One region of the Mycetocola sp. CAN_C7 genome, then DNA from elsewhere that is predicted to be linked to it. Evidence: predicted binding sites of a transcription regulator. Region 1 holds the regulator's gene; the other holds the start of a gene.

Region 1 (15,667 bases):
GCCGTGACCGGGAGTGTCAGTGTCACACAGCTCCTCGCGGTCGAGAGCTATGCACAGGTCCACCAGCTGGTCAGCACGGTGACCGCTTCACTGGCTCCCGGTATCAGCGGGGTGGATGCCGTCGAATCCGCATTCCCGGCAGGGTCGATGACCGGGGCGCCCAAGCTCTCGGCGATGACCATCCTCGATCGCCTCGAGGCCGGCCCGCGCGGCGTGTATTCGGGGGCGTTCGGCTACCTCGGTGCTGACGGCGCCGTCGATCTCGCCATGGTCATCCGCAGCATCCTGATCGACGGGACGGGAGCATCCGTCGGCACGGGCGGAGGCATCACTGCTCTCTCGGTTGCCGCGGAAGAGATCGAGGAAACGCGGATCAAGGCGGCCGCACTTCTCGCCGCGCTGGGCGTCGTGGAACAGTGAGTAGGCTAGATCCTTGGACCTCGGGTGGCTCGGAAAGCGCCCCACCTGTCTTCCCCCTGATGAATGAGAGTCACGTGTCGAACGAGCAGAACCAGGCCGGTCAGAAGTACGATTTCGCCGCCATCCAGGAGAAGTGGCTGCCGGTCTGGGACCGGATGAAGCCGTTCGCGACGAGCGACCAGGCCGACAAACGCCCCCGCAAGTACGTGCTCGACATGTTCCCTTATCCGTCGGGCGACCTGCACATGGGGCACGCTGAGGCGTTCGGTCTCGGTGACGTCGTTGCGCGATACTGGCGCCAGCAGGGCTTCAACGTGCTCCACCCGATCGGCTGGGATTCGTTCGGTCTGCCGGCCGAGAACGCAGCCATCAAGCGCGGTGTCGACCCTCGTGGCTGGACCTACGACAACATCGCCCAGCAGAAGTCCAGCTTTCGGACCTATGCGCCGTCGTTCGACTGGGACCGTGAGATCCACACCTCCGACCCGGAGTATTACCGCTGGACCCAGTGGCTGTTCCTCCAGCTGTTCGAGAAGGGCCTCGCCTACCGCAAGGCCAGTGCCGTCAACTGGTGTCCGTTCGACCAGACAGTGCTCGCGAACGAGCAGGTTGTCGACGGTCATTGTGAGCGCTGCGGCAACCTCGTCACCAAGAAGAAGTTGACGCAGTGGTACTTCCGGATCACCGATTACGCCGACCGGCTCATCGACGACCTCAAACAGCTCGAAGGCGCCTGGCCGACCAAGGTCGTGAGTATGCAGCGCAACTGGGTCGGGCGCTCGACGGGTGCTGACGTCAACTTCGTCATCGAGGGCAGGGCGGAACCGGTTCCCGTGTACACGACGCGCCCTGACACGCTGTACGGCGTGACGTTCATGGTCGTCGCCGCCGACTCCGAGCTGGCGGCCGAGCTCGTCGAGGACACGTCGGACGAGATCAAGGCGGCGTTCACCGAGTACCTCGACCGGGTCAAGGGTGAGACCGACATGGACCGGCTGAGCACCGAACGCGAGAAGACCGGTGTATTCCTCGGTCGCTACGCGACCAACCCGCTCAACGGCGAACGCCTCCCGATCTGGGTCTCCGACTACGTTCTCGCCGATTACGGGCACGGCGCGATCATGGCAGTGCCTGCGCACGACCAGCGCGACCTCGACTTCGCCCGGGCATTCGATCTTCCTGTGCGTGTGGTGGTCGACACCAACCAGCCGGTGACCGGTGCCATCCCGGTCCTCGTCGACGGCGAACTGCCAGACGACCTGCCACTCACCAACCCCGCAGACACCGGCGAGGCACTGGTCGGACCCGGCCGTCTGATCAATTCAGGGCCGTTCAACGGGCTGAGCAAGAACACGGCGATCGCGAAGATCACCGATGCGCTGAAAGCATCCGGATTCGGCACGCCTGCCAAGAACTACCGCCTGCGCGACTGGCTGATCTCACGGCAGCGTTACTGGGGCGCCCCGATTCCGATCATCCACTGCACCGTGTGCGGCGAAGTTCCTGTGCCAGAGGACCAGCTCCCCGTTCAGCTGCCGCCGGCTGATGGCCTCGACCTGCAGCCGAAGGGGACCAGCCCGCTCGGAGCCGCCGAGGACTGGATCAACGTGCCGTGCCCGCGCTGCGGGGCGGCGGCGAAGCGCGACTCCGACACGATGGACACCTTCGTCGACAGCTCCTGGTACTACCTGCGGTACCTGAACCCGCAGTCCGACACCATGGCGTTCGACCCGCGCCAGGCCGACAAATGGGCTCCGGTCGACCAGTACGTCGGCGGTGTCGAGCACGCCATCCTGCACCTGCTCTATTCGCGCTTCATCACCAAGGTGCTCTACGACCTCGGTCACCTCGGTTTCACCGAACCGTTCACCTCCTTGCTCAACCAGGGCATGGTGCTCATGGACGGTTCGAAGATGTCGAAGAGCCGGGGCAACCTCGTCGAGTTCGCCAGCGAGCTCGAGCAGTACGGTGCGGACGCGCTTCGGGTCACGCTGGTCTTCGCCGGACCGCCCGAAGACGATATCGACTGGGCAGATGTGTCCCCGGCCGGGTCCGCGAAATTCCTCGCACGAGCCTGGCGCGTCGCCCACGATGTCACGAGCGCCCCTGACGTGGTGTGGAAGACCGGGGATGCTGCGCTGCGCCGGGCCACGCACCGATTCCTCGCCGATGCACCCGGCCTGGTCGAATCGTTCAAGTTCAATGTCGTCATCGCCCGGCTGATGGAACTCGTGAACACCACGAGAAAGGTCATCGACACCGGTGCAGGGCCTGCGGATGCTGCGGTGCGCGAGGCAGCGGAAGTCACCGCAGTCGCCCTCAACCTGTTCGCGCCGTACACGGCTGAAGACATGTGGCACCAGCTCGGTTACGAGCCCACCGTTGCGCACGTGCTCTGGCGCAAGGCGGACCCGACACTCCTCGTGGAGGAATCAGTGACCTGTGTCGTGCAGGTCGACGGCAAGGTACGCGACCGGCTCGAGGTTTCGCCGAAGATCGGATCAGACGAACTCGAAGCACTCGCCCGCGCATCCGCCGCCGTCCAGCGGACGATCGGGGACCGGTCGGTCGTCAACGTCGTCGTGCGTCCCCCACGGGTCGTGAGTATCGCAACGAAGCCGTAACATCCAGCGTGACGCCGGCGCCCGTCCCTGCACAGGGGCGGGCGCTTCGTGCGCTCTCCCCAGTTCGACGCCCCACCGCTCGGCGGGCCCTTCTGAACGGTTAGCTGGGCGACATGGCCAGGCATGCCCCTGCGCGGTCGCCCGGAAGCCGTGTCGCCGAGCGTCTGCCTTTCGCGTCGCGCCGTTCGTCCGGCATCCGTCTCGGCGTCGGAGCGCTCGTGCTGCTGCTTCTCGGCGGACTCGTCGCCGCTGTGGTCGTGACCCTCTCCGGAGGGGCAGGACAGGTGACCACCCTGCCTGATTCAGGAACACCGACCGCCACGGCGAGTGCACCATCGGGTGCCGTCGTGTACATCCATGTCCTTGGTGCCGTCTCGAGTCCAGGGGTCTACCGGTTCCGGGACGGTGATCGCGTGGTCGACGCCATCGCCGCTGCGGGGGGATACACCGCTGAAGCCGACCCTCAGGCCGTGAACCTGGCGCGATTTCTCAGCGACGGCGAACAGATTCTTGTCCCTGTCCGTGGTGCCGCGCCTCCGCCCGGCGAGGCCGCTCCTGGCGGCGAAGGGGCACAGGTGAATCTCAACACGGCGACCAGCTCAGAACTCGAGACTCTTCCGCGGATCGGTCCGGCCATGGCCGAGCGCATCATCGCCTGGCGAGATGAAAACGGGGGTTTCACGAGTGTCGACGATCTCCTCGGGGTGGCGGGTATTGGCGACAAGACCTTCGAAGGCCTCCGCGACCTGGTCACGGTATGACACCCGCGCTCCGGATCGTACTTTCGGCCGGATCAGCATGGCTGACAGCTGTCGTGCTGGTCGGCATTCCAGGTGCTGCGGCTGGTACCGCGGTGGCGGCGTTCTTCGCGGCGGCTGCGTGTACCGGCGTCGTGGTGCTCCGACAGCGGTCGAGCCGGCGCGATGATCCGAGTGCCGAAGTGAGCTCACTCCGCCTGGCCCTCGTCGCTCTGGCGCTTCTCGGGACCGCGCTCGCTGCGACGGCCGTCGCCGCCAGGGCGGATGCCCGCACACCGCATCCGCTCGTCGAGGCGTCAGACGCGGGGCGGACCGTGACGGTGATCCTGGACGTGACCGAGAAGTCGGTGATCGAGGAACGGGGCGGTCGTTCGGTATGGGACCGGTCCGGCGGCGCCGGGGAAAACGACGAGGACGGCACTGCCCAACGAATTCGCGGGACTCTCACCACCCTGAGCATCGGGGAGCAACGGTGGCGCACGGCGGTACCCGCACTCGTTTTCGCGACGGTCGACGACGAGCGACCGGTGGCCATCGGCAGTGCCGTCGAGGTAGTGGCCGTTCCTCGACTGACCGACCCCGGCGACGGCGCCGCCGTGCTTCTCTTCGCCAGTCGACCGGTATCCGTGCTGTCAGGCCCCCCGTGCTATCTGGCCTGGGCGCGGGACCTGCGGGCAGGTTTCGTCTCGGCGGCGGCCTCCCTGCCGGGGAACGGCGGCTCGCTGATACCCGGCCTCGCAGTCGGTGACACCACTGCGGTGAGTGCCTCACTCGACGATGCCATGAAATCGAGTTCGTTGAGCCACCTCACCGCAGTGTCCGGGGCGAACTGTGCGGTCATCGTGGCGGTGCTCGTCGGCCTGCTGTCGGTGTGCGGAGCATCCCGGGCGGCACGGATCAGCGGCGCCCTGGTCGGTCTCGGACTGTTCGTCGTGCTGGTCACACCGGAGCCGAGCGTGGTTCGGGCCGCACTCATGGCCCTCGCCGTGCTGATCGCGCTCGGCGCCGGCCGACCTCACGCCGGGCTGCCCGTTCTGAGCCTGGTCGTCCTCGTGGTCGTGGTCGCCGACCCGTGGCTGTCACGCAGCTACGGCTTCGTGCTCTCTGCCCTCGCCACCGCCGGGCTGCTGCTACTCACCCGCCCGCTGACCCGCTTGCTCTCCGCTGTGCTGCCCCGCTGGTTGGCTGCGGCATTCGCCCTGCCGATGGCGGCGCAGATCGCCTGCCAGCCGGTGCTCATCCTCCTCAACCCGGCGCTCCCGGTCTTCGGCGTCCCCGCGAATCTGCTGGCGGCGCCAGCGGCCCCGCTCGCGACGCTCCTGGGACTCGCGGGGTGCATCCTGCTTCCCGTCAGCGGACCATTGGCCGGGCTTCTGCTGTGGCTCGGCTGGCTCCCGGCCAGCTGGATCGCCGGAATCGCCACAACGGTGCACTCGCTACCGAACCCGTCCCTGCCGTGGCTTCCCGGAGCAGCAGGGGCGATCAGCCTCGCCGCGCTCACCGTGGTCGCCGTCGCCGGGGGCGTTGCCCTGAAACGCGGGAAGCGGTTCCTCGCCGGGTGCTGCCTGGCCGGGCTGGTGCTCGCGACAGGCGGCTACGCGGGAACTCTCGCCGCACAGCGCATCGGGCCGTCTCTGGCGATGCCGGACGACTGGAGCCTTGCCGCCTGCGATGTCGGCCAGGGCGATGCGATCGTGGTGCGGAGCGCAGGGGCGGTTGCGCTCATCGACACCGGCGCGGAGCCTGCCCCGGTCGCGGAGTGCCTGGAGCTGCTGTCGATCGACCGGCTCGACCTGCTCGTGCTCACCCACTTCGATCTCGACCACGTCGGAGGGGTGCGAGCCGTGATCGGCCGCGCAGCCGAGGTACTCACCGGCCCGCCACAAAACGCCGCAGACGAACGGATGCTCGCCGAGCTGGCTGCTGGCGGTGCCGTCGTCCGAGGAGTCAGTTCCGGCGATGAGGGCCGGTTGGGCGCCGCGGGCTGGCGGGTGCTCTGGCCGCCGCCGCGATCCGCTTCGCTCTGGGAGGGGAACGCGGCGAGCGTGACACTCGTTATCGAACCGGACCACCCCGATGGCATCCGCGGTCTCTTCCTCGGCGATCTCGGCGGACGGGAACAGGCCCGCATCGTCGCCGGCCACCGGCTCGGTGGTCCTGTCGATCTCGTGAAGGTCGCCCACCACGGGTCCGCCGATCAAAGTCCGGGTATCTACGAGGCTGCTGCCGCCCGGATCGGGATCGTGTCGGTCGGGGCAGAGAACGGGTACGGGCATCCGACCCCTTCGATCCTTGCCGTGCTCGCCGAGGTGGGCACCACGCCCTTCAGGACCGACCGGTGCGGGCTCGTCGTGGTCGGAGGAACCGCATCGGAACCGGCTGTCTGGACGGAACGGGCCTGCTGAGGAGGGTCGGAGGTCACCGGTAGTCTTGTCGAGGAAGGTAGGTGAACCGTGGCAGCTGCGCGTGGTACGACCACCGCGAAGGCGGCGTCGAAGGTCGCTATTCCCCAACTGGGCTGGAACTCCGTTCGCCCGGCCCCCGTCGTCCTCGTCTCGGGCACCCAGGGTTTCCTCGCCGACCGGGCCATCCGGTTGCTCCGCGACTACCTCAAAGCCGAAGATCCCAGCCTCGAGGTGAACGACATCGAAGCCGACAGCTATGCACCCGGCGAGCTGATCACCCTCGCAAGCCCCTCTCTGTTCGGCGAGCCGCGGCTGATCCGGGTGACCAACGTCGAGAAGTGCTCCGATTCATTCATGGCCGAAGCGCTCGCCTACCTGGAGTCGCCTGCCGAGGGCGCATACGTCGTTCTGCGGCATGCCGGGGGAGTCCGGGGCAAGAAGCTCCTCGATGCGGTCCGGGCCAGCAAGGCATCCGCCATAGAGGTGGTCTGCGCCGAGTTGAAGAAGGAGTCCGAGAAGTACGATTTCGCGGCGGCCGAGTTCAAGACAGCGGGCAAGCCGATCCGGCCGGCGGCACTTCGCGCGGTGGTTTCGGCCTTCGCAGACGATCTCGCTGAGCTCGCCGGCGCCTGCGCCCAGCTCATCGCCGACAGCGGTTCAGAAATCACCGAAGCCACGGTCGACCGCTACTACGGCGGGCGGGTGGAGACCAACGCTTTCGCGGTGGCGGACGCCGCGATCGCCGGCCGGTACGCCGAAGCCCTTGTCGGACTGCGCCACGCCCTCGACTCGGGAGCAGACCCGGTGCCGATCGTCGCCGCGTTCGCGAGCAAACTCCGGACGATGGCGAAGATCCAGGGCGGGCGCGGGTCGTCCGGTGACCTCGCACGGCAGTTCGGTCTGGCACCCTGGCAGGTGGACCGCGCACGCCGTGATCTTTCGGGCTGGACCGATCAGGGCCTCGGGCGGTGCATCCAGATGCTCGCTGAAACCGACGCGAACGTCAAGGGTGGCGGGCGCGACCCGGTTTACGCTCTGGAGCGAATGATCCACACCGTGGCCGGGCGCGGTCGCTGATCGAAACGGTGCCGTCGGCATCGGCCGTCGAGGGAGCATCGGGGTACACAAAAGGCCCCGCAGTAGCGGAGCCCTGTGTGAAAAGACGTGCTGCTTAGAGTGCAGCGACCTTCTTGGCGAGAGCCGACTTGCGGTTCGCTGCCTGGTTCTGGTGGATGACGCCCTTGCTCACGGCCTTGTCGAGCTTCTTCGCGGCGGTCTTGAGAGTTGCCTCTGCCTTGACCTTGTCGCCGGCGACGATGGCCTCGCGGGCCTGGCGGACGACGGTGCGGAGCTGGCTCTTGATCGCCTTGTTGCGCTCCGTTGCCTTCTTGTTGGTGCCGATTCGCTTGATCTGCGACTTAATGTTTGCCACGTTTATACGCTTCCGTTGTGTTCGAATGGGAGTGCCGCTGGGCGAGAGAGGGCGCTTTGCGGCGAAAATCGTGCGGGGCGACCCACACGCAAGTCAAGGAGCAACGATACCAGCCTCTGGGGCATTCTCTGAAATCTGTCGCGAGCGAACCGCGAACTGCGGCTGGGGGTGGTTCGGATGCCGCCCGACTCGCGGCCCCTTCATCCGTCACAAGCTGCGGCTATGCGCCCACACCGCCCTCGTTCGGGACGGATGAACGGATGTACGGCATCCGTTGCCTGCACCGCAGGATCACCTCACTTGCGGTTCGTGGGACAATAGGGAGTTAGTCCATTCCCATCGAGCAACAAACCCTGAGGAACGCGTGAGCCCCAAAGCTGCGAAGGCACTCGAGCCTGCCGCTACCGACCCATCGTTCATCCGCAACTTCTGCATCATCGCGCACATCGACCACGGCAAGTCGACGCTCGCCGACCGGATGCTCTCCGTCACGGGGGCCGTCTCCGATCGCGACATGCGCGCGCAGTATCTCGACCGGATGGACATCGAACGCGAACGCGGCATCACCATCAAGAGCCAGGCCGTGCGGATGCCGTGGGAGCTCGATGGCCAGACCTACGCGCTCAACATGATCGACACCCCCGGCCACGTCGACTTCACCTACGAGGTGTCCCGATCGCTCGCCGCGTGTGAGGGCGCGATCCTCCTTGTCGACGCCGCCCAGGGGATCGAAGCGCAGACGCTCGCGAACCTGTACCTGGCGATGGAGAACGACCTGGAGATCATCCCCGTCCTCAACAAGATCGACCTTCCGGCCGCCGACCCGGAGAAGTACGCCAAGGAACTGGCGAATCTCATCGGCGGTCGACCCGAAGACGTTCTGAAGGTGTCGGGGAAGACCGGCGTCGGCGTCGAGGAGCTCCTCGACCGCGTCGTGCAGAAGATTCCGAACCCGGTCGGCGACCCCAACGCACCGACGCGCGCCATGATCTTCGACTCGGTCTACGACACCTACCGGGGCGTCATCACCTACGTCCGGATGATCGACGGCCACCTCAGCCCGCGCGAACGCATCCAGATGATGTCGACACGGGCCGTTCACGAATTGCTCGAAATCGGGGTCAGCTCGCCTGAGCCCGCCCCGACGAAAGGCCTCGGTGTCGGCGAGGTCGGGTACCTCATCACCGGGGTGAAGGACGTGCGCCAGTCGAAGGTCGGAGACACGGTCACCACCGCGACGAAGCCGTCGACCCAGGCGCTTCCCGGTTACACCGACCCGAAACCGATGGTGTTCTCCGGTCTGTACCCGATCGACGGCAGCGACTACCCGGTGCTCCGCGACGCCCTCGACAAGCTCAAGTTGTCTGACGCGTCGCTCAACTACGAGCCGGAGACATCCGTCGCCCTCGGGTTCGGGTTCCGGTGCGGCTTCCTCGGACTTCTGCACCTCGAGATCGTCACCGAACGTCTCGAGCGCGAATTCAACCTCGACCTCATCGCCACGGCACCGAGCGTCACCTACGAAGTCACCACCGACGACAAGAAGATCATCACGGTGACGAACCCGAGCGAGTTCCCCGGCGGCAAGATCGCGTCGGTTGAGGAGCCGATGGTGAAGGTCGGCATCCTCTCGCCGAAGGATTACGTCGGCACGATCATGGAACTCTGCCAGGGCAGGCGAGGAACCCTGCTCGGCATGGAATACTTCGGTGAAGACCGGGTCGAGCTGCGCTACACGATGCCTCTCGGCGAGATCGTCTTCGACTTCTTCGATCATCTCAAGAGCCGCACCCAGGGTTACGCATCACTCGACTACGAGCCGTCCGGTTCGCAGAGCGCCGACCTCGTCAAGGTCGACATCCTGTTGCAGGGTGAACAGGTCGACGCGTTCAGTGCGATCGTGCACCGCGAAAAAGCCTATGCATACGGCCTGCTGATGACCGAACGTCTGAAGAAACTCATCCCTCGGCAGCAGTTCGAGGTGCCGATCCAGGCTGCCATCGGGGCCAGGATCATCGCCAGGGAATCGGTCCGCGCCATGCGCAAGGACGTTCTCGCCAAGTGCTACGGCGGCGACATCAGCCGCAAGCGCAAACTGCTCGAGAAGCAGAAAGAGGGCAAGAAGCGTATGAAGATGGTCGGCAGGGTCGAGGTCCCCCAGGAGGCGTTCATCGCCGCACTGTCCGGGGAGACCGAGACGAAAGACAAGAAGTAAGCGGATGCGCCGGAGCAACTTCGAAGACCAGCCCGTCGACTATGCGGCGGTCGGGGCGACACAGGCCCACGACCTGATGACCTACCCGCCGCGCGGCTTCACACCGTATGAGGCGTCCATCAGGCTCGGCAGCGGGGTCGAGCGTTTCGAGTCGGCGACCGCATCCCTGCTGAGCTGGGACGTGCTTCGCGGTGCAGGACTCGACGTTCTCGAGGTCAAGGCCGAGGCCGGACAGCGATACGGCGGGATCCGATACGCCGAAGACGGAACAGCCCTCGAACCCATCGCCGTGTCCGGCGAGCAACGGTTCGCGGCCGACGGCACGCCATATGTGGCGTCGGGGTCCACGGCCCGTCTCCGCGGGCATGTCGGGGCGTTCCGGATGGACGAACGGGTGCGGATCGTCTACGTCGTCGAGGAACCCACATCGGTGTCCTTCGCGTACGGGACCGTCGGCGCCCACCGCGTGAGCGGCGAGGAGTCGTTCCGGGTCGAGCGACGCGACGACGACTCCGTCTGGTTCGAGGTGCGCTCGTTCACGCGATCCGTCTCCCTGCTCTACCGCCTCGTCCCGCCACTGGTGAAGGCCAGGCGCAAGAAATTCACCACCGCATTCCTGCGCTCCCTCTCGCCGCTGTGGTCGACCCCGACGGCCTGACGTGAACCGCATCCCCTTCCGGTCTCCCTGATGGCCGGGCCCCAGCCCATCGCCGACCCGGCGCCCCTCGATGGCGCCCTTCCGGCATCCGTACTCGACGGCGCATCGGATCGGATGCTGTCGGTCTATCTGCACGTTCCTTTCTGCCGGGTGCGGTGCGGCTACTGCGATTTCAACACCTACACGGCCACCGAGCTGCGTGGGGCGAAACAGTCGGATTACGCGTCGGAGGCCGCAGCCGAGGTCGCTTTCGCCGGTGCCACCCTCCGCGCCACCGGGTTCTCCGACCGACCCGCAGGCACCGTGTTCTTCGGCGGAGGCACCCCGACCCTCCTGCCGGCGACCGACCTGGTGCGGATGCTCGATTCCGTTCGCGACTCGATCGGCATCGCCGCGGGAGCCGAAGTCACCACGGAGGCGAACCCGGACTCCGTCGACGCCGAGTACTTGGCGACCCTCGCGGACGCAGGATTCACGCGTGTCTCGTTCGGGATGCAGTCAGCCGTTCCCCACGTGCTCGCCACTCTCGAACGCACCCACGATCCCGATCGGGTGCCTCTCGTCGTCGACTGGGCACGGCGGGCAGGACTACAGGTCAGTGTCGACCTGATCTACGGAACACCGGGGGAGAGCATCGACGACTGGTCGGCATCCGTCGATGCGGCGCTCAGCACCCATCCCGACCATCTGTCGGCGTACTCGCTCATCGTCGAGGACGGCACGAAACTGGCACGTCAGATCCGGTCAGGCCTCGTCGCCCGACCGGATGAAGACCTGCAGGCCGATATGTACGAGCTCGTCGACGCACGGCTCGCGGCCGCAGGGTTCGACTGGTACGAGGTCAGCAACTGGGCGAAGGGGGCCGAGTTCCGTTCGCGTCACAACCTCGCCTACTGGCGTAGCCAGGACTGGTGGGGAATCGGGCCTGGGGCGCACAGCCACATCGGGGGTGTGCGGTGGTGGAACGTGAAGCATCCGGCTGCGTATGCCGCCAGGATGAGCGAGGGCCTGTCACCCGGAGCCGGACGTGAGACGCTCGATGCCTCGACCAGGGAACTCGAACGGGTTCTCCTCGAGGCCAGGACGCGGGAGGGGATCGCAATCCCATCGCTCGCCGCAGAAGCCAGGACGGCTGTGGCGGGACTGATCGCAGACGAGCTCGTGAACGCCGAAGCCGCCCTGCGCGGAACAGTGGAACTGACCCTGCGCGGGCGGCTTCTCGCGGACGCGGTCGTCCGCAGGCTGACCGAATGAACCGGTCGGTTGCTTACTTCACCATCCGGAAGGCGAAGAAGTAGCGGTACGCCTCGCCGTTGTTGACCTTGACGCCGCCGATGATGCCGAAGATGATTCCGAGTACTCCGACGATCCAGGCCAGCGGGTAGAGCAGGAAGCCGATGAGCACGAAGGCGAGGATCGTGCCGACGATGTAGAGTCCGACAACGAAGATCGTCACGGTGAGCTGGAAGTTCAGGGATTCCTTCGCCTCCTGGCGAGTGAACGGTCCGCGGTCCTTGAACACCAGGAAAATGATGAGCGGAGCGATCCACCCAGCGGTTCCGGCGCCGAGGAACGCACCGAGTGCGCCACCGAAGTGAGCGAACGACGCCCACTGCTTGTCTTCTGCCTGCGTGAGCGGTGCTCCTGCCTGCTGCTGCCCCTGGTAGCCGTACTGGGGAGGCTGCTGGCCGGGCTGAGGCTGTTGGCCATACTGCTGCTGGCCATAGGGCGGCTGCTGCCCCTGGTAGGGAGCCTGTTGGCCCTGGTGCGGCTGCTGACCGCCATAGGGCTGCTGCGGCTGCTGACCGCCATACGGCTGCTGCGGCTGGCCACCGTATGGCTGCTGCGGTGCCTGGGGCTGCTGCGGTGGCTGGGGCGCCTGCTGCGGCTGGTTCTGGGCGGGATCAACCGGGGGTTGCGCGTTGGGGTCGGTCATGGCCAAGCCTTTCGATCGGTGGCGCTGATGCACTGTGCGCCCGTCCATACGCGTTCCTGCTGAGGAACTGTCGTGGCGGGCTTGAGCTAAAAGTACTGCTGTTCAGGGCGTTCGGCAATTACCTCCCCCGCGAGGCGCGCGCTAGAATTGGCACTCAGGGTCTTGGAGTGCCAAAGGTTCGAGGCCGGTTCAGCGGGAGGAGGGGCACATGGTTTCCGAGAGAAGCCTCGAAGTCCTCCGCGTTATCGTGCAGGACTATGTCGCCAGCCGTGAGCCCGTCGGGTCGAAAGCCATCGTCGAGCGGCATTCATTCGGCGTCTCCGCCGCGACGATCCGCAACGACATGGCGCAGCTCGAAGAGGAAGAACTCATCTCTGCTCCTCACACGTCGTCCGGACGGGTGCCGACAGACAAGGGCTACCGCCTCTTCGTCGATCAGCTCGCCGATCGCAAACCACTGTCGCCGGCGCAGCGGGAAGCCATCGAAACGTTCCTCGGCCAGTCGGTCGGACTGGATGACGTTCTCCTGCGAACCGTGCGTCTGCTGTCGCAGATCACGAACCAGGTGGCGATCGTGCAGTATCCCTCCTTCGCCCGGGCGCAGGTTCGTCATGTCGAGCTCGTCGGCCTGACCGAACACCGTCTGCTGACCGTGCTCATCACCGACACCGGGCGGGTGGAGCAGCGCGTTGTCGAGATCGAACATCCGGTCGACGCCCCACGCCTGGAGCGCTTGAAGGGTCGGCTCAATGCGAGACTGGGTGGAACGAACGTCGACGCATCTTCGGCGATCCTCGACGCCATTCGCACCGAATCCGAGCAGGAAGACGAACTGCTCGTCGCCCGAGTCACCCACGCCCTGGCCGAACAGTTCGACGAGTACCGGCACGACAAACTCGTCATGGCCGGAGCCGCAAACCTCGCCCGCACGGAGGACGACTTCACCGGAAGCATCTACCCGGTGCTCGAGGCCCTCGAACAACAGGTGGTGCTTCTGCGGTTGTTCGGCGAGATGGCGGTCGATCTGAACGGGGTATCGGCGTCGATCGGCCGGGAGAACGCGTCGTTCGGGCTCGGGGAAACCTCGATCATCGCGAGCAACTATCGTTCCTCTGCTGGCGAACTTGCCAGACTCGGCGTGCTCGGACCGACGAGAATGGATTACTCCAACAATCTTGCAGCCGTCCGAGCGGTCGCGCGATACCTGTCGCACCAGCTCGGCGACAACTGACCTGCTGGACTCGGCACAGCTCACCATCCCCCCGGTCGTTTCCCGAGCACAACGACGACCCCACGACGAAAGGCCTTGAGTGGCTGACCATTATGAAGTTCTCGGAGTGTCGCGCGAAGCGACCACAGACGAGATCAAGAAGGCGTATCGACGCCTCGCGCGCGAGCTGCACCCCGATGTGAATCCCGGTGCAGAGGCATCCGAACGGTTCAAGGAAGTCACCCACGCATACGACGTGCTCAGCGACGCCAAACAGCGCCAGCAGTACGACATGGGCGGATCCGGCGGAATGGGCGGCGGGTTCGGCGGGTTCGGCGACATCTTCGACACCTTCTTCGGCGGTCAGCAGCAACGCGGACCCAAATCGCGTCGTGAACGCGGCCAGGACGCGCTCCTGCGGGTCGAGGTGGACCTCGCCGAAGTCATCTTCGGCACCCATCGCGACCTCGAGGTCGACACCGCGGTTCTCTGTGACACCTGCCAGGGATCCTGCTGCCAGCCGGGCACCTCGCCGATCACGTGCGACATCTGCCGCGGTACCGGCTCGATCCAGCGCGCCGTCCGCTCGCTTCTCGGCAACGTCATGACCTCGACCCCGTGCGGCACCTGCCGCGGGTACGGGACGGTCATCCCCAACCCGTGCGTCACCTGCCAGGGTCAGGGGCGCGTGCGCGATCGCCGTACGGTTCCCGTCGATATCCCGGCGGGAGTCGACACCGGACTCCGCCTGCAGATGCCGGGCAGCGGCGAGATCGGTCCGGCCGGCGGCCCGCACGGCGACCTCTACCTCGAGATCAAGGTGCGCAGCGACGATCGGTTCAGCCGCAACGGCGACGATCTGCTCTGCACCCTCGACGTGCCGATGACGGATGCCATCCTCGGCGTCACGACAACCATCAACGCCCTCGACGGTGACGTCGACGTCGAGTTGAAGCCGGGTGTTCAGAGCTCCGAGGTGCTCACCGTCAAGGGGCGGGGAGTCACGAAGTTGCGCGGTAACGGGCGAGGAGATCTTCGGATCGGCGTGCAGGTGGTCACCCCCACCCGCCTCGACCACCGTGAGCGCGAACTGATCAAGACCTTCGCCGCGGGGCGCGATCAGAAGGGTGCCCAGCTCGGTTCATTCCAGCAGGGACTGTTCTCGAAGCTGCGCGACCGCTTCCTCGGCTGACATGAGCAGCCTCTACCTGCGGGAGGACCTCGACGGCACCACCGTCGGGGCTCTCGTCGACCTCACCGGTGCCGAGGCGAAGCACGCAGTGACCGTGAACCGGTCGCGCGTCGGTGACGAGATCCTGATCGGCAACGGCCGGGGACTGATCGCGACGGGCAGGATCGAATCCACCGAACCGGGAACGGTCGGCGTTCGGATCTCCTCCGTCGAGAGCGAGCCGGAGCCCACGCCCCGTCTCGTGCTCGTGCAGGCTCTCGCGAAGGGTGATCGCGACGAGATGGCCGTGCAGGCCGCAACCGAACTCGGAGTGTCAGCGATCCTCCCGTGGGCAGCCTCTCGCAGCGTCTCCCGTTGGGAGGGTGCCAAGAAAGAGAAGGGCCGTTCCCGGTGGGAGACCATCGTGCGGGAAGCGTCCAAGCAGTCGATCCGCTTCTACGTCCCCGAGGTCGGTCCACTCGCGACGAGCGCGGACCTTGAAAGGCTGGCCGCGACATCCCGGGTTCTTCTCCTCGACCCGACAGCAACGGATCGGCTCAGTGCGCTCGCCCCGGACCCGGACGGCAAGGACCTGCTGCTCGTGGTCGGCCCTGAGGGTGGGATCAGTGGCCATGAACTCGACGCGCTCTCCGCCGCGGGCGCCGAACGGGTACGGCTCGGAAACACGATCCTCCGCACGTCCTCAGCGGGACCTGCTGCGATCGCGGTGCTCAACGCGGCCCTCGGACGCTGGTGAGCGGCTTCCCGGCACCCGCGCGTCGCCGGGGCTTCGTAGGATAGGACCATGTCGACGACCGAACCCAGCATCTTCAGCCGA
Region 2 (15,667 bases), on a different contig from region 1:
GACGCAGGGGCTGCGATTGCTTTCGTCGTCGCTGAGCGGGCAGACGCACAGGCGGGAGGGTCATGACCGGCTTCCGGCAGGCGCAGATCGACCTCGACGCGGTGACCGCGAACATCCGGCACCTGCGCGCGATAATCGGGACGCCGCACGTCATCGCCGTGGTGAAGGCAGACGCCTACGGTCACGGCGCCGTCCCGGTCGCGCGCGCAGCACTTGCCGGAGGAGCGGACTGGCTCGGGACCGCAGACATCGACGAAGCACTCGCGTTGCGCGCAGCGGGGATCGACGCGCCCCTTCTCTGCTGGCTCCACCCTGCTGGAGCAGACTTCGCCGCTGCTCTCGCCGGATCCATCGACCTCGGTGTGTCTTCGGCGGCGCAGCTCGCCGAGATCGCGGATGCCGCAGGACCTGCCACCGCGCAGGTCCACCTCAAGCTCGACACCGGCCTCAGCCGCAACGGCATAGCCGAAGCCGACTGGGAGGCCACGTTCGCCCACGCCAGTGAACTCGAACGCGCGGGGAAGATCGCGGTGCGGGGGATCTTCTCGCATCTGTCGAACGCCTCAGCGACGGATGACAGGGCGGCGCTCGGGGTCTTCACCCGCGGGCTCGCGCTCGCCGACGCCGCAGGGCTGACACCCGACCTCGTCCACCTCGCAGCGACGGCGGCGGCGATCGACATGCCTGACACCCGCTTCAACACCGTGCGGATCGGCATCGGCATGTACGGCCTGTCGCCGTTCGACGACCGGAGCTCTGCCGCTCTCGGGCTCACGCCGGTGATGACACTGTCCGCCCAGGTCGCCGCCGTACGGCGGGTCGCCGCAGGAAGTGGCGTGTCGTACGACTACACCTACCGCACGACGGACGAGTCGACCCTTGTGCTCGTCCCGCTCGGGTACGCTGACGGCATCCCGCGCCAGGCATCAGGGGCAGGGATCGTGTCGATCGGCGGCCACCACTTCCGGGTCGCAGGCAGGATCGCCATGGATCAGTTCGTCGTCGATGTCGGCAACTGTGCCGTCGCTGTCGGCGACGAGGTCGTCGTCTTCGGGGACCCGGCTGTCGGTGTGGCCTCCGCCAGCGACTGGGCGACGGCGGCGGGGACGATCAACTACGAGATCGTGACACGCATCGGCTCCCGTGTGCAGAGGCGGTATCCGGTGTGATCGACTCCCCGGTCGACGTTGTGATTCACACCGCAGACGACATGCATGACTTCGGGGTGCGACTGGGCCGCGATCTCACTGCCGGTGACCTGCTCGTGCTCACCGGACCGCTTGGCGCGGGCAAGACGACACTGACGAGGGGAATCGGCGAGGGGCTTGGCGTCCGCGGGCCGGTCACCAGCCCGACCTTCGTGCTCGCCCGCACCCACCCCAGCCTCGTCGGCGGACCTCCGCTCGTACACGTCGACGCCTACCGGCTGAGCGAACCGATCGAGCTCGACGATCTCGACATCGACTTCGCCGGCAGCGTCGTCATCGTCGAGTGGGGGCGGAGCCTCATCGACGCCGTGGCATCGGCCTGGCTCGACGTCGAAATCGAGCGTCCAACAGGAGCGTCCGAGTCCGCTGGGACGGATGCCGCCGACAGCGACGTGACCGATGAGCCGCGTCGCGTCCGCATTTTCCGCCACGGGTCCTGACCAGTCCGTCTGCCGGTTCGTCGCTCCGCGACTGCCGGCGCTGAGAGAACCGGTCCTCTCTCGGAGGATCAAGCCCACGCCGGCGACCGCGTAGGCTTGATCCGTGCTTCTCGCCATCGATTCCTCCATCGGCACGTCCGTTGCCGTCGTGGATCGCGACGGCGGGATCCTCTCAGAACTCAGCGTCGCCGACACGATGGGCCATGCCGAGGTCGTCGGGGCGCTTCTCAGGGATGCCATTGCCGACGCAGGCGTCGAGGTGGGCGACCTGTCTGCGGTGGCGTGCGGGATGGGTCCTGGCCCGTTCACCGGACTCCGCATCGGTATCGCGGCGGCCCGCGCCTTCGCGTTCGGCGCAGGAAAACCCGTTGTGCCTCTCGTCAGCCACGACGCCATCGCCTTCGCCTGGTATCGCGAGGGAAACAGCGGAGATCTCCTTCTCACCACAGATGCCCGCAGGCGCGAGCTCTACTGGTCGGCATATTCGGGCGCGGACCCGAGCGGTCTGCCGGTCCGTATCACCGGCCCCGGGCTCGCCAGGCCCGACGACGTGCCGGTCGCGTCAGCGGTGCGTCTCGACGCCGTCGGGGTCTCGTCCGGCGCACTGGGGATGCTCGCCGAACTCACCTGGGCGGCCGGGGCGTCCTTCGCCGCCGACGAACCGCTCTACCTTCGCTCGCCTGACGTGAGCATGTCGACCAGGAAGCGGGTGACGGGATGACCTGGAAACTGCGCGCTGCCACCGTCTCCGACCTGTCCCACATCATGCAGATCGAGAATTCCGTCTTCGCGACAGACGCCTGGTCCGAATCTGCGATGCGCAGCGAACTCGAATCGGCTCACACCCATTACGTGGTGGCGACGGCGCTCGGCGCGCCAGACATCGTGCAGGGCTACGGCGGGATGCTGGCACCGCAGCTGGCAACGGAAGCCGACATCCAGACGCTCGCGGTTGCGCCGGATGTGAGGCGGATGGGGCTCGGGCGGGTGCTGATGCACGCCATGCTCCGGACCGCGAGGGCCGAGGGTGTTCGCGAAGTCTTCCTCGAGGTCAGGGCAGACAACGACGGCGCGCAGGCGCTCTATCGCTCACTCGGATTCGAGTCGATCGGCGTGCGTCCGGGGTACTACCAGCCCGATGACGTCGATGCGATCGTCATGAAGCTCGAACTCACCCGTCAGGGGCCAGCGGTGGGTGTCTCATGAGCGCACCGGGAACACACAGTGGTGCCCCGCTCGTTCTCGGCATCGAGACCTCGTGCGACGAGACCGGAATCGGCATCGTCCGTGGGAAGACACTCCTCAGCAACACCATCGCATCGTCGATGGATCAGCATGCGCGGTACGGCGGCGTCGTACCCGAGGTCGCAGCGCGCGCCCACCTCGAAGCGCTCCTTCCGGCGCTGAACGCAGCCGTCGATGAGGCAGGGGTGACCCTCGATGAACTCGATGCCATCGCTGTGACCAGCGGGCCCGGCCTGTCCGGTGCGCTCATGGTCGGGGTCGGTGCAGCAAAGGCTCTTGCGGTTGCGCTCGACAAGCCGATCTACGCCGTGAATCACCTCGTCGGTCACGTCGGCGCCGACATCCTCGACGAATCAGGGACCCCGTTCGACTACCCGACGATCGCCCTCCTCGTGTCCGGCGGTCACACGTCACTCCTGCTCGTCCGTGACCTCGTCAGCGACGTCGAACTGCTCGGCGAGACCATCGACGACGCGGCCGGTGAAGCATTCGACAAGGTCGCCCGCCTGCTCGGGCTTCCGTACCCGGGCGGCCCGGAGATCGACAGGCTCGCCGCGACCGGCGATCCGACAGCGATCCGTTTTCCGCGCGGGCTCAGTCTTCCGAAGGACCTCGTCCGCCATCGCTACGACTTCTCCTTCTCCGGGCTCAAGACCGCGGTCGCCCGATGGGTCGAGAAGCAGGAAGACCTCGGCAACGAAGTGCCGGTGGCGGATGTCGCGGCCAGTTTCCGTGAAGCGGTCGCCGACGTCCTGCTGACGAAAGCACTCGCAGCGTGCGCTGACCACGGTGTTCCCCGACTACTCCTCGGAGGAGGAGTCGTCGCGAACGCGCGGGTGAGAGAACTCGCAACCCAGCGGGCCGCGGCCGCTGGCGTTGCCCTCCGCATCCCACCGCTCTCGCTCTGCACCGACAACGGCGCGATGATCGCCGAACTCGGAGCGCAACTCATCATGGCAGGGCACGAACCGTCCACCCTGAATTTTTCGGCGGATTCGACGCTGCCGGTGACCGAGATCCAGGTGCGCTGAGGCGTCACTGGCAACGCGCGGTCGCTCGACCGACGGGGGAGCGGCCTCCGGGTTCGCCTCCGGGGTAGTGTTTCAGTCATGTCGAATTCCGGGCTTCCCGAGAACCTCCCAGCGCGTCCCCCGCTTCCACCGCAGGCCGAGAGTCCTGTGCACCCCGACGCGCCACGCTCCCCAGACGAAACGACGCCTCCCACCGGGATCGTATCCCCGGCTGAGAGTGAACGACCGGCCGGCAGCGAGTCGAGTGGAGAACGGCCGAGAGGAAACACCGGATACTCCGGCACAGCCAGCCCGCCACCCAACCCCTACGGCCAGGCCAGGCATGCGCCGCCTGTGCCCCCGTCCTCCGGCCCCCCGTCGCCTGTGCCCCAGCCCTCCGGGCCGTCCTCGTCCAGCTTCGCGCCGCCGAGCAACCCCGGATTCGGTCAGCACCCCCAGCCAGCAGCCGGTCAGCAGGCTCCGCCGCGGTACGGCCAGCAGGCTCCGCCGCGGTATGGCCAGCAGTCACCGCCGGCTTCCGGCCAGCAGCGCCCTCCGGCCTCCGGCCAGCAGGCTCCGCCGCAGAGTGGCCAGCAGGCTCCGCCGCAGTACGGCCAGCAGGCACCGCCGCCGCAGGCCAGACAGGCTCCACCGGCCTCCGGCTACCAGGTTCCCCCGGCCTCCGGTTACCAGACTCCGCCCGCATTCGGCACGCAGGGGCAGCAGGCCCCGCCGCCTTCCGGGCAGCAGGCTCCGCCGCAGTACGGCTCGCAGGCTCCGGCGGCGTACGGCCAGCCGCCGGCGGCGTCCGCCCCGGGCTACGCCCAGACCTACGGGATGCCGCCGCTCGCCGCCGCTGCTCCAGCGAAACCCGCGTCGAGGAGGGCAACAACGGGTCTGGTGCTCGGCGTCATCGGCGTCATCGGTGGCATCATCTTCGGCTGGACTCTTCCGCTTGCCATCGTCGCAATCGTGCTCGGATTCCTTGCCAGAGCGCGTGAGCCCCAGGCCGCAGGGACTGCGCTCGCCGCCATCGTCACCGGCTTCGTCGGCCTTGTCCTCTCTGTCGGCTGGCTGGTGTACAGCGTGGTCACCTGGCTCGCGCTGACCGCGTCGTAGCGAAGAGTCCGTCGTGCCCGTGAAACCCGCCGTGCTGTTCACGGCCGCCACCACCAGTTACCTGGCGAACTGCGTTCTCGGTACAGCCGTCGCCACGGGAACGCTCACGACAGGGCGAGCTCACTGGGTGCACCATGCCCTGTACATTTCCACCGCGACGCTGGCCGGCGCGGCAACCAGCTCGCTGTTCTGGAGCCGCAACCGGGCCGGCTGGCTGCTGCTCCCCGCCGCGGTTCCGCTCATCCTCATTCCCGCCATCAGCTCGCACTCGCGTCGGCACATCGGAACGGCTCTCAGCGCCGCACCGTTCTTCGTGGCGAGCCTCATCAAAGCCTGGAGGTAGCACGTGGAATTTCTCGACGTCGTTCGTCGAAGGAAAACGACCAACGGTCCGTTTCTCCCCGACCCGGTCAGCGAAGAGCACCAGCGGCTCCTCATGGAACTCGCCGGCCGTGCACCGTCGCAGTTGAACAGCCAGCCGTGGCGCTTCGTGATCGTCGAAGAAAAATCGACCATCGAACAGATCGCTGCGATCAGTGGTGAGAGCATGACCGAAGCCATGTCGAACGGCACGTTCTTCGAGCGCTACAAACCGTACTTCCGATTCAGCGCCGAAGAGATGGCGACGAGACGTGACGGGATGCTCTTCGATCGTCTGCCCGCCGCCCTGCGGCCGTTCACGAGCCAGGTCTTCACCTCGCGCGGCCAGAAACTCATGAACACGATGCGAGTTCCGCAGAAGCTCGGCGAAGAAAACCGCAAACTCGTGGCAGGGTCACCCCTGCTGATCGGAGTGATGCTCGACCGGGCGGAGTATCGGCCGGGGGAGCTCTCGTCGTTCTACTCGGTGTTCAGCATGGGCGCGGCGATGGAGAACGTGTGGCTGGCCACCGCGGAACTCGGGATGGGCATCCAGTTCGTGTCGTTCCCCATGGAGGTGCCTGGCAACTGGGCGAAGATCGAGGCCCTCCTGCAGGTTCCCGACAGCCTCGAACTCATGGCGGTCTACCGGCTCGGCTATCTTCCGCCCGAGCAACGGCGCCCAGCGATCGACTGGTCGAGCCACGAGCGCAAGCTCCCGTCTCAGTACGTCTTCCGTGGCACCTGTGAAACGCCTCAGGCCGGGTGGGACACCCCGCAGGGAGCATCCGACCCGGCCTGAGACCAGTGGTCAGCGACCGGTCGCGTCCGGCTCCCGGTCGACGTTGCCTCGCCATGCGCCGGTTTCGAAGCCGTTCGACTCGATCAGTTTCTTGAACTTCTTGAGGTCGTGACCGATCTGGATGTCGTCGACCTGCAGCAGGGCGCCGGCCTTTTCGACGAGGCCCTGTGGCTTCCAGTCGAGCTGCACAGAGATGCGGGTCTCGGCGTCGCTGAGGCGGTGGAAGGTGACGACACCGGCGTGGTCTTCGCCGCCCGTGCTCTTCCAGGCGATCCGCTCGTCGGGGTTCTGCTCGGTGATCTCGGCGTCGAACTCGCGGTTGATCCCGGCGATGGAGACCTTCCAGTGGGTCGAGGTGTCCGTGGTCTGGACGACCTCGTCGATGCCGCTGAGGAACTGTGGGAACGACTCGAACTGGGTCCACTGGTTGTAAGCGGTGGAGATCGGTACTGAGACGTCGATATCGGAGTGGACGGTAGCCATGGGGCATCCTTCTCTCTCGTAGTGGATGGGTCCTCAGCCCATCACGGGCACGATCCGCTGTCGAGGGGGTTGCGACGCGGCCCCCGGGCGTGACAGGGATTGTCACAGCCGTTCGCAGAGCAGAGCGGCGTGCCTTCCATCGACCCGCGTGAGCACGAGAGTGGCGCTGTTCGGGCCCTTGAGACCCATGCGGGTGCGGAACGCCGCCGGGTCGATGTCTGCTCCGCGTTTCTTGACCTCGAGCGTGCCGATTCCGCGTGAGCGGAGTTCGCGCTTGAGCGTTCGTTCGTCGAGCGCGAAACGCTCGAGCACCCGGAACCCGGTCGCGAACGGAGTCGTCCCCTCCCTGTCGCCGGTCAGGTATGCGATGCCGTCGCTGAGCATGCGGGCGTCGAGCGAGCGCGCGACATCGCCGATCAGCCGCGCCCGAATCACAGCGCCGTCCGGCTCCCAGAGATACGCGCCGAGCGGGCCGCCGTCGACGTCCTCACTGTCTGCCGCTGCGTGCATCTCGTGACTTCCGGCAGCATCGAGAACGAGGGCAGACCGCCGGATGCCGATCCGGGCGAGTGCGCCGAACCAGAGCCCGAGCTCGACCACCTGCCCGTCGACGCTTACCCACTGCGCTTCGGCCTCATCGGGGATCAGGTCGCGGTCAAAGCCGGGCCCGAGCTTGACCCCGGTCGGCCGGGTCGCTGCGGCCTCGAAGACCAGGTCGAGTGAGGGGGTGTAATCGGCGTACCTGGTCAGCCGCGACGTGTTGGCGTGGCCGGCCGTGCGTCTCGCCGGGTCGAAATAGAGAGCGTCGAATCGGGTCAGATCGACGTCTTCCGCCGCCCGATGCTCGACGCTCGACGATTCGAACGGGGCGAGGTTGTAGCTCGCCACCGTCGCGGTCACCTCGTCCACATCGACGGCGGTGACCTGGAGCCCCAGTGCAGCGAACGCCATGGCGTCCCCGCCGATCCCGCAGCCGAGGTCGGCGACGTTCGTGAGTCCGGCGCGCTCGAAACGGCCGGCGTGGAGCGCGGCGACGCGCAGCCTGGTCGCCTGTTCGAGACCGGCTTCGGTGAACAGCATCCGCGATGCGAAGTCCCCGAACTTGGAACGTGCCTTCACTCGCAGGCGAGCCTGGGTGAGGACGGCAGCGACGAGGGCGGGGGAGTGGCCGGCCGCACGGAGCCGGGACACGGCGGCGACGGGGTCTCCGCCGGTGTCGGAACCGGAGACATCGTCGAGGAGGGTCAGGCCGTCCGGTGTCAGCAACGCGAGGAGCTCGGCTCTTTCCATCCCGCAAACCTACCAAGCGCTGCCACCCCGGCGGTCGCCCGATTGGCACTCACGTTGCGAGAGTGCCAGCGGATGCCTAGACTGGCGTTAGCACTCTCGATGTGAGGGTGCTAACTCAAGTCTTAGTTCAGAAAGAGGTCAACCGTGTCGGTCTCCATCAAGCCGCTCGAGGATCGCATCGTCATCAAGCAGGTCGACGCCGAGCAGACAACTGCTTCAGGTCTCGTCATCCCTGACACCGCCAAGGAGAAGCCCCAGGAGGGCGTCGTCGAAGCAGTAGGCCCCGGCCGCATCGACGACAACGGCAACCGCGTTCCGCTCGACGTCGCCGTCGGCGACAAGGTCATCTACTCCAAGTACGGCGGAACCGAAGTGAAGTTCGACGGCCAGGACTACCTGGTTCTCTCGGCTCGCGACGTTCTCGCTGTGGTGGTCCGCTAAGGACCGCACGTTTTACGCGAACGAATCCCGGATGGCGGAAACCATCCGGGATTCGTCCGTTTAACCGACGGGAGCATGGGGCACAGCGAGTAGCATCGACGGGTGCCTGCCGCCTCTGACCCCGCCGATCTCGATGTCGTTACCGGCGGTGTCGCGGTCGCAGCCGACCAGGAACCCGCCCGTCTGAATCGCGCGGGACTGGCATCCGCTGTGACCGCATATACCCTCTGGGGTGGCCTGCCGCTCTACTTCCTGCTCCTGGCGCCAACGGGGCCGTTCGAGCTGGTCGCCGCCCGGGTGATCTTCTCCCTGATCTTCTGCGCCCTCCTGCTCACCGTCACCCGGGCGTGGAAGCCGTTCATCCGGCTGTTCCTCACCCCGCGGATCAGTTTCACCATGGCGCTCGCCGGCGCATTGATCTTCGTCAACTGGCAGACCTACGTCTACGGCGTGCTCAGCGACCAGGTGGTCGAGGCGGCGCTCGGCTACTTCATCAATCCGATCGTCACCGTGTTCCTCGGCGTCTTCTTCCTGCGCGAACGGTTGCGCCTGATCCAGTGGATCTCGGTCGGCATCAGCATCGTCGCCGTTCTCGTCCTCGCCATCGGTGCGAACGGCGTGCCTTGGATCGCCCTCATCCTCGCCTTCTCGTTCGGCTTCTACGGCTACATCAAGAAGCGGGTCGGTCAGCGAGTGGATGCCGTCGCCGGGCTCACACTCGAAACGGCGTGGCTGTTGCCGGTGGCCGTCGTGCAACTCGTCATCGTCGGAGTCACCAGCGGCCTGACGATCGGCACCATCGGGCCATGGCACACGGCACTTCTCATCGGTACCGGGGTCGTCACCGCCGTTCCCCTGCTGTTCTTCGCTTCGGCATCGAGACGGCTTCCGCTCGTCTGGATGGGGTTCATCCAGTTCTTCGCTCCGGTCATTCAGTTTCTCGTCGGAGTGCTGGTGCTGCGTGAAGAGATGCCGATCGAACGCTGGATCGGGTTCGGACTGGTCTGGATCGCCCTCGTCGTTCTGATGGTCGATATGGCGGCCAGCGCGCGACGCTCGGCGCTCCGGCGCAATAAAACGTCTCAGTCGCGGCTCTGATCGCGGGAAAAGATCACGGACTGTAACGATTGCGCCCCTGTTACACGGATGTAACCCGGATGTATTGTTCGCCGACGGTTGCTCGAATAGGTTGGCACAACGACAGTACAGAGCACTGTCCTTTGGATACGACACACAGCAAGGAGCAACATGGGCGTTTTCACCCGGGCTACGGCCTCCCGCTCACGCACCCGCACAGCCACTCTCAGTGGGCTTGCATTCCTCGGAGCCAGCGCGCTGGTTCTCACCGGATGCTCGGCCCCAGGCGGAGGCGACGGCGGGGGCAACGAGCCGCCAGCAGGCGACCTGACCCTCAAGATCGGAACGCAGCTGCCCCAGACCGGAAACCTGGCATTCCTCGGCCCGCCCGAAGAAGCAGGTGTCGGACTCGCCGCCAAGGAGATCAACGACGCTGACCTTGGCATCGAGATCGATGTCGAGTACGGCGACTCAGGCGACACCGACAACAAGGCATACGCCACCGAGGTTCCGCGACTGCTCCAGGCGGGTGTCTCGGCCATCATCGGTGCGGCATCCAGTGGTGTCACGAAGCTGTTCATCGACGAGGTCACCGGTGCAGGCGTCATCAACTTCTCCCCGGCGAACACGTCGGCCGACTTCACCACGTGGGACGACAACGGACTGTTCTGGCGAACAGCTCCCAGCGACGTTCTGCAGGGCGAGGTCCTCGGTAACCTCATCGCCGAAGACGGCAAGGAAACCCTTGGCATCCTCTACCTGAACGACTCATACGGAACCGGCCTCGCCCAGTTCACCACTGAAGCGTTCGAGGCAGCTGGCGGCGAGGTCGTCGAGGAGCAGTCATACAACACCGGTGACACCTCGTTCGACGCGCAGATCAGCGCGCTGACAGCGGCCAACCCCGACGCGATCGCCCTGATCGCGTTCGAGGAGACGAAGACGATCGTTCCTGCTCTCTCCGGTTACCCGGCAGAGAACCTGTACTTCGTCGACGGCAACCTCGCTGACTACTCGGCCGATTTCCCGGCAGGCACCCTCACGGGCGCCAAGGGAACGCTCCCGGGCCTCGACACTGCTTCGCTCGGTGACTTCACCGACCGGCTGCAGGAGTTCTGGCAGGGTGAAGGCAACGACGAGCTGAAGGACTTCAGCTACGCGGCCGAGTCCTACGACGCCGTTGTTCTCATCGCTCTCGCTGCCATGGTGGCCGGATCGACCGAGGGCGCCGACATCGCCGAGAAGCTGCAGGAAGTTTCCGGCGGCGCGGGCGAAGGTGAGAAGTGCGGCACGTTCACCGAATGTGCTGAGCTGATCAACGAGGGTACGACCGTTGACTACGACGGTAACTCCGGCCCGATCACGTTCGATGAGAACGGTGACCCGACCGAAGCGACCATCGGTATCTTCCAGTACCTGGAAGACAACACGTACGAGCGCATCGCGAACTAAGTACATGACAAGCAGGGCCACGGGAAACCGTGGCCCTGCTTGTCGTTAACCGGGATTGTGGTCAGGCCCCGGATGCGTCGCGGGTCAGCAACTGCAGGTAGTCGCGCAGGCACGCAGCAGTGTCGATCGCATCCGGCTCGAGGAGCCACTGGGTCTGGATGCCGTCCCAGAGGGCGACGAGGGATGCGGCGGCGCGGCTGGAATCGACTCCGGGTCGCAGGAGGCCGTCTCGCTCCATCCCTTCGAACACCTCGACGTAAGCTCGGCGGAGATTGTGGAACCGGGTGACGAAGAAGTCCCGACCGGGGTGGGCTGCGGTCAGCGATTCGGCGCAGAGCACGGTGTAGAGCTCCATCACGCCCGGGTACTCCTCGTTGTACGCGGCCTGCCGCACCACCGCATCGATGAATGTCTCGTCCAGGTCAGGGGGAGTCGTGCCGTCTCCCGTGATCGAATCACGCCAGTTGAGGACGGCGAACAGCAGATCCTGTTTCTTCGGGAAATAGTGCAGGAGACTCGTCTGGCTCATGCCGACGAGGTCGGCGACGTCCTGGAGGGAGCCGCTCCTGTACCCCTGGGCGGCGAAGACCGTGTGCGCGGCCGCGACGATGGAGCGGCGGCGTTCAGCCGATTTGGCGTACGGTCCGCGGCGAGCCGCACCAGCCTCGTTCATGCTCATGGCGACAGCGTACCGCCGGTCGGGACCGACTGAGACGAAATTCGAGTATCTGCTCGAAGTCTGTGCTAGCGTCGAAAAACCGGTCCCCGGGCATGCCACCGCCTGGCGGCGGCATACGACTGTTCCGCCACGACGAAGTGAAGGCACATGACACCACTCACACGACGCCAACTCCTCGGCGCAGGGTTGAGCACCGCGGCCATCGCCGTGCTCACCGGATGCGCGACACCGGGCACCGTCTCGGTCAATTCAGCTCCGACGGTTGCTCCGGCTGCCGGTGGAGAGAAGATCACCCTCACCTACTGGGCCTGGCTCAAGGACCTCCAGAAGGTCGCTGACGTCTGGAACGCCTCGCATCCGAATGTCCAGGTCGAAGCCGTCTGGATCCCCGGCGGAAACGACGGCGGATACCAGCGGCTGTATGCGGCGCTCGCCGCAGGTGGAGGGCCGGACATCGGTCAGGTCGAGATGCGCTCCATTCCCGAGTTCATGCTGGTGAACGGCCTCGTCGACCTGTCACGGTACGGAGCTGACGAGTACGCATCGCTGTACGACCAGACGTTGTGGAGCCAGGTGAGCTACGTGGACGGTGTCTACGGCATCCCGCAGGACTCCGGTCCGATGGCGATGTTCTACCAGCCTGAGGTTCTCGCGACGGTGGATGGATCCGCACCGTCGACCTGGGACGACTGGGCTGCGCTCGCCCGCGAACTACGCGGGGCAGACGCGTACATCGACTGCTTCCCGCTCGCAGACGCGTCGTTCTTCGCTGCCATCGCCACGCAGGCCGGCGCGAACTGGCTGCGCGCTGACGACGACGGCTGGGTGATCAACATGACCGACGAAGCCACCCTGGGCGTCGCACGCTTCTTCGACGCCGCCATCGACGACGATCTCGTCGAGACCGGGTACGGGGCGTACTCGCCCGCGTGGTTCGCCGCGGCCGCGGACGGCCAGATCGCCTCCGTCGTCACGGCCAGCTGGGGCGACGCCCTCATCGAGGGGGTGAGCAACGGCTCGGGCAAGTGGGAGGTCGCGCCGATGCCGACCTGGGGAGACACCGGATTCGGCTCGAGTTACCTGGGCGGGTCGACCGCGGCTGTCTTCGCCAACAGCGCCCATCCGAAAGAAGCACTCGAGTTCGCGGTGTGGATGACCACCTCGCAGGAGGGCATCGACGCCATGATCGAGAACAGCGGAATCGGCTGGTCGCCGTCACCCGACGTGATCGGTTCGAAGCGTGAAGAGCCGTCCGAGTTCTTCAGCGGACAGCGCTACAACGAAGAAATCTTCGTTCCGGCGACCGAGCAGCAGAACTCCGACTGGTCGTGGTGGCCGACCACCCAGCAGTCCTTCAACATCCTCAGCGACGGTTTCCGCCGCAAGGCATCCGGAACCTCACTGGTCGACTCGATCGCCACCTCCGAGCAGCTCATCATGAAATCTTTCGAGAACAAGGGTCTCAGCATTCGCAAGGAGGAGTCATGACCTCGACGATCGAACGCCGCGCTGGCGAGCGCCCCGCCGCAAAACGGGGTGCCAGGATCGCAGCGACGACGCGCGCACCGTGGATGCTTCTCGCCCCGTTCCTGGCGCTGTTCGTGCTCACCTTCCTCCTCCCGATCGTCGTTGCGATCGGCTCGAGTTTCACGAAGGTCACTCGGCGAGGCCTCTTCGGTGAAGAGGGCGTGACGAGCGAATTCGCCTGGTTCAGCAACTACGCCCAGGCGCTCGCCGACGGCAACTTTCTGGCATCCATCGGCCGGATGCTGTTGTTCGGTGTGGTTCAGGTGCCCGTGATGATCGTGCTCTGCACTGTCCTCGCGCTCATGCTCGAGTCCGCTTCGGCGAAATGGCCGGGAGTCTTCCGGGCCGCGTACTTCCTGCCGTACGGAGTCCCAGGTGTGATCGCCACGATCCTCTGGTCGTTCCTCTATGTTCCCGGGCTCTCACCGCTGTTCGACATCGCCGGACTGTTCGGGCTGACCCCGGACTTCCTTGGTGCGAACACCGTGCTGTGGTCCATCGCGAACATCGTTCTGTGGAGTTACACCGGCTACAACATGCTCATCATCGTCGCGCAACTGAAGTCGATCCCGGTCGAACTGTACGAAGCAGCGAAGGTGGACGGTGCATCGACCCTGCGGTTCGCGACCAGCATCCAGCTCCCGTTGATCCGACCGGCCCTGCTGCTCACCACCGTGTTCTCGATCATCGGCACGCTGCAACTGTTCGCGGAGGCGCAGGTATTGCAGTCAGTGGCCCCGGCCATCGACAGCCAGTACACGCCCAACCTCAGCGCGTACACGACAGCGTTCGCGTACAACGACTACAACGTCGCCGCCGCCCAGGCCGTGCTCATCGCTGTCGTCGCCTTCGCCCTCTCCTTTACCTTCCTGAAACTGACGAACAGGAAAAAGTCATGACCGCACCGACGACCGTGTCCACTCGGCAGACGACCGTCGATCCGTCGGCGACGAACGCGAACGATCAAGCGAAGCGCAGGCGCACCCGAACGAACCGCGCATCGACGATCATCGTCACCGGCATCCTCACGATCGTGGCGTTGTACTTCCTCGTTCCCGTGTACTGGGTCGTCGTTGCGGCGACGAAGTCGACGGAGGACCTGTTCTCCACCTACGGGTTCTGGTTCGCTCCGACGATCTCGCTGTGGGAGAACCTCGGCCAGGTGCTGAGCTACGACGACGGCATCTTCGTCCGTTGGTTCGCGAACTCGGTGCTCTATGCCGGGGTGGGCGCGCTCCTTGCCACCTACTTCGCCGCAGCGGGCGGGTATGCGCTGGCGAAGTACGAATTCAAAGGACGCAACCTCGTCTTCGGAACGATCCTCGGAGGCGTCCTCGTGCCGGGAACGGCGACGGCACTGCCGTTGTTCCTCCTGTTCAGCCAGATGGGCATCGCGAACACTTACTGGAGTGTGTTGCTCCCGTCGCTCGTCTCACCGTTCGGACTGTTCCTCTGTCGCATCTATGCGCAGGCCACGGTGGATTCGTCCCTCGTCGAAGCGGCGCGTATCGACGGTGCGGGGGAGATCCGGATCTTCCACACCATCGGACTGAAGATTCTCACCCCGGCGCTCGTGACCGTGTTCCTCTTCCAGCTCGTCGGCATCTGGAACAATTATTTCCTGCCGCTGGTGATGCTCTCGGACTCCGACCTCTACCCGATCACCCTGGGCCTCAACAACTGGTTGAGCCAGGTCGACCGGCTTCCCGAGTTCTATGAACTCACCACGGGCGGTGTGCTCCTGTCGATCATTCCGCTCGGCATCGCCATGATCGTGCTGCAGCGCTTCTGGCGCGGCGGCCTAACCGAAGGATCAGTCAAGTCGTGACTCCAGCAACATCAGCGAACGTCTCCTATCTCACCGACACCGGTCCAGGCTCCGGTCGGCGCACGCCCGCCCGATCGTGGCTTCGCACAGACGCCCCGGTGCAGTCGCTCAACGGGGACTGGCGTTTTCGCCTGCTCAGTGGAGCGCCGGGCGCTCCGGGGGCAGGCGGAGTGCTTCCTGACGGTGAGGCGGTCGAGGACGTGGCACGCGAGAACTTCGACGATGCCAATTGGGACACTCTGCCTGTACCCTCACACTGGGTGCTGCAGCAGGACGGCCGGTACGGCCTGCCGATCTACACCAACGTGCAATTCCCGTTTCCCGCCGACCCGCCGAACGTCCCGGACGCCAACCCGACGGGTGACTACCGTCGAACCTTCGATCTGCCGGAATCCTGGTCTGACGCTGCCGCCATCGTGCTCCGCTTCGACGGTGTCGAGTCGCGATACAAGGTGTGGATCAACGGCATCGAGATCGGCGTCGGCGTCGGAAGTCGCCTGGCCCAGGAATTCGACGTGACGGATGCTGTCCGCCCCGGTTCGAATGTCGTGGTCGTTCGGGTGCACCAGTGGTCCGCTTCCAGCTACCTCGAGGATCAGGACCAGTGGTGGCTCCCCGGCATCTTCCGTGACGTCACCCTCCAGGCCAGACCGGTTGGCGGCATCCACGACGTCTGGGTGCGAGCGGGTTTCTCGGGCGACGCCAC

What was found. Region 1 encodes HrcA, which represses chaperone genes, less so after heat shock. Its sites were predicted from a motif close to TTNGCACTCGNNNNNNNCGAGTGCNAA; they were not measured.
Region 2: a site for HrcA is predicted at 8,000-8,026, ahead of groES (co-chaperone GroES). Genes of this name have one in related genera too.

What each region holds. Positions count from the first base shown of each region.
Region 1 covers NZ_JADOUY010000002.1:479,165-494,831, reverse strand. The annotation lists gene IWX78_RS06030 (anthranilate synthase component I family protein) at 1-420, shown strand, start outside; gene leuS (leucine--tRNA ligase) at 480-3,044, shown strand; gene IWX78_RS06020 (helix-hairpin-helix domain-containing protein) at 3,158-3,805, shown strand; gene IWX78_RS06015 (ComEC/Rec2 family competence protein) at 3,985-6,207, shown strand; gene holA (DNA polymerase III subunit delta) at 6,256-7,284, shown strand; gene rpsT (30S ribosomal protein S20) at 7,379-7,639, opposite strand; gene lepA (translation elongation factor 4) at 8,004-9,854, shown strand; gene IWX78_RS05995 (DUF1990 family protein) at 9,859-10,512, shown strand; gene hemW (radical SAM family heme chaperone HemW) at 10,543-11,766, shown strand; gene IWX78_RS05985 (DUF4870 domain-containing protein) at 11,780-12,448, opposite strand; gene hrcA (heat-inducible transcriptional repressor HrcA) at 12,657-13,679, shown strand; gene dnaJ (molecular chaperone DnaJ) at 13,759-14,850, shown strand; gene IWX78_RS05970 (16S rRNA (uracil(1498)-N(3))-methyltransferase) at 14,852-15,586, shown strand; gene IWX78_RS05965 (HIT domain-containing protein) at 15,635-15,667, shown strand, end outside.
Region 2 covers NZ_JADOUY010000004.1:135,061-150,727, forward strand. The annotation lists gene IWX78_RS10035 (holo-ACP synthase) at 1-66, shown strand, start outside; gene alr (alanine racemase) at 63-1,169, shown strand; gene tsaE (tRNA (adenosine(37)-N6)-threonylcarbamoyltransferase complex ATPase subunit type 1 TsaE) at 1,166-1,648, shown strand; gene tsaB (tRNA (adenosine(37)-N6)-threonylcarbamoyltransferase complex dimerization subunit type 1 TsaB) at 1,752-2,369, shown strand; gene rimI (ribosomal protein S18-alanine N-acetyltransferase) at 2,366-2,854, shown strand; gene tsaD (tRNA (adenosine(37)-N6)-threonylcarbamoyltransferase complex transferase subunit TsaD) at 2,851-3,924, shown strand; gene IWX78_RS10065 (hypothetical protein) at 4,003-5,022, shown strand; gene IWX78_RS10070 (hypothetical protein) at 5,036-5,365, shown strand; gene IWX78_RS10075 (nitroreductase family protein) at 5,369-6,184, shown strand; gene IWX78_RS10080 (SRPBCC family protein) at 6,194-6,667, opposite strand; gene IWX78_RS10085 (class I SAM-dependent methyltransferase) at 6,770-7,957, opposite strand; gene groES (co-chaperone GroES) at 8,102-8,398, shown strand; gene rarD (EamA family transporter RarD) at 8,501-9,496, shown strand; gene IWX78_RS10100 (ABC transporter substrate-binding protein) at 9,647-10,927, shown strand; gene IWX78_RS10105 (TetR/AcrR family transcriptional regulator) at 10,989-11,606, opposite strand; gene IWX78_RS10110 (ABC transporter substrate-binding protein) at 11,754-13,094, shown strand; gene IWX78_RS10115 (carbohydrate ABC transporter permease) at 13,091-14,032, shown strand; gene IWX78_RS10120 (carbohydrate ABC transporter permease) at 14,029-14,961, shown strand; gene IWX78_RS10125 (glycoside hydrolase family 2 TIM barrel-domain containing protein) at 14,958-15,667, shown strand, end outside.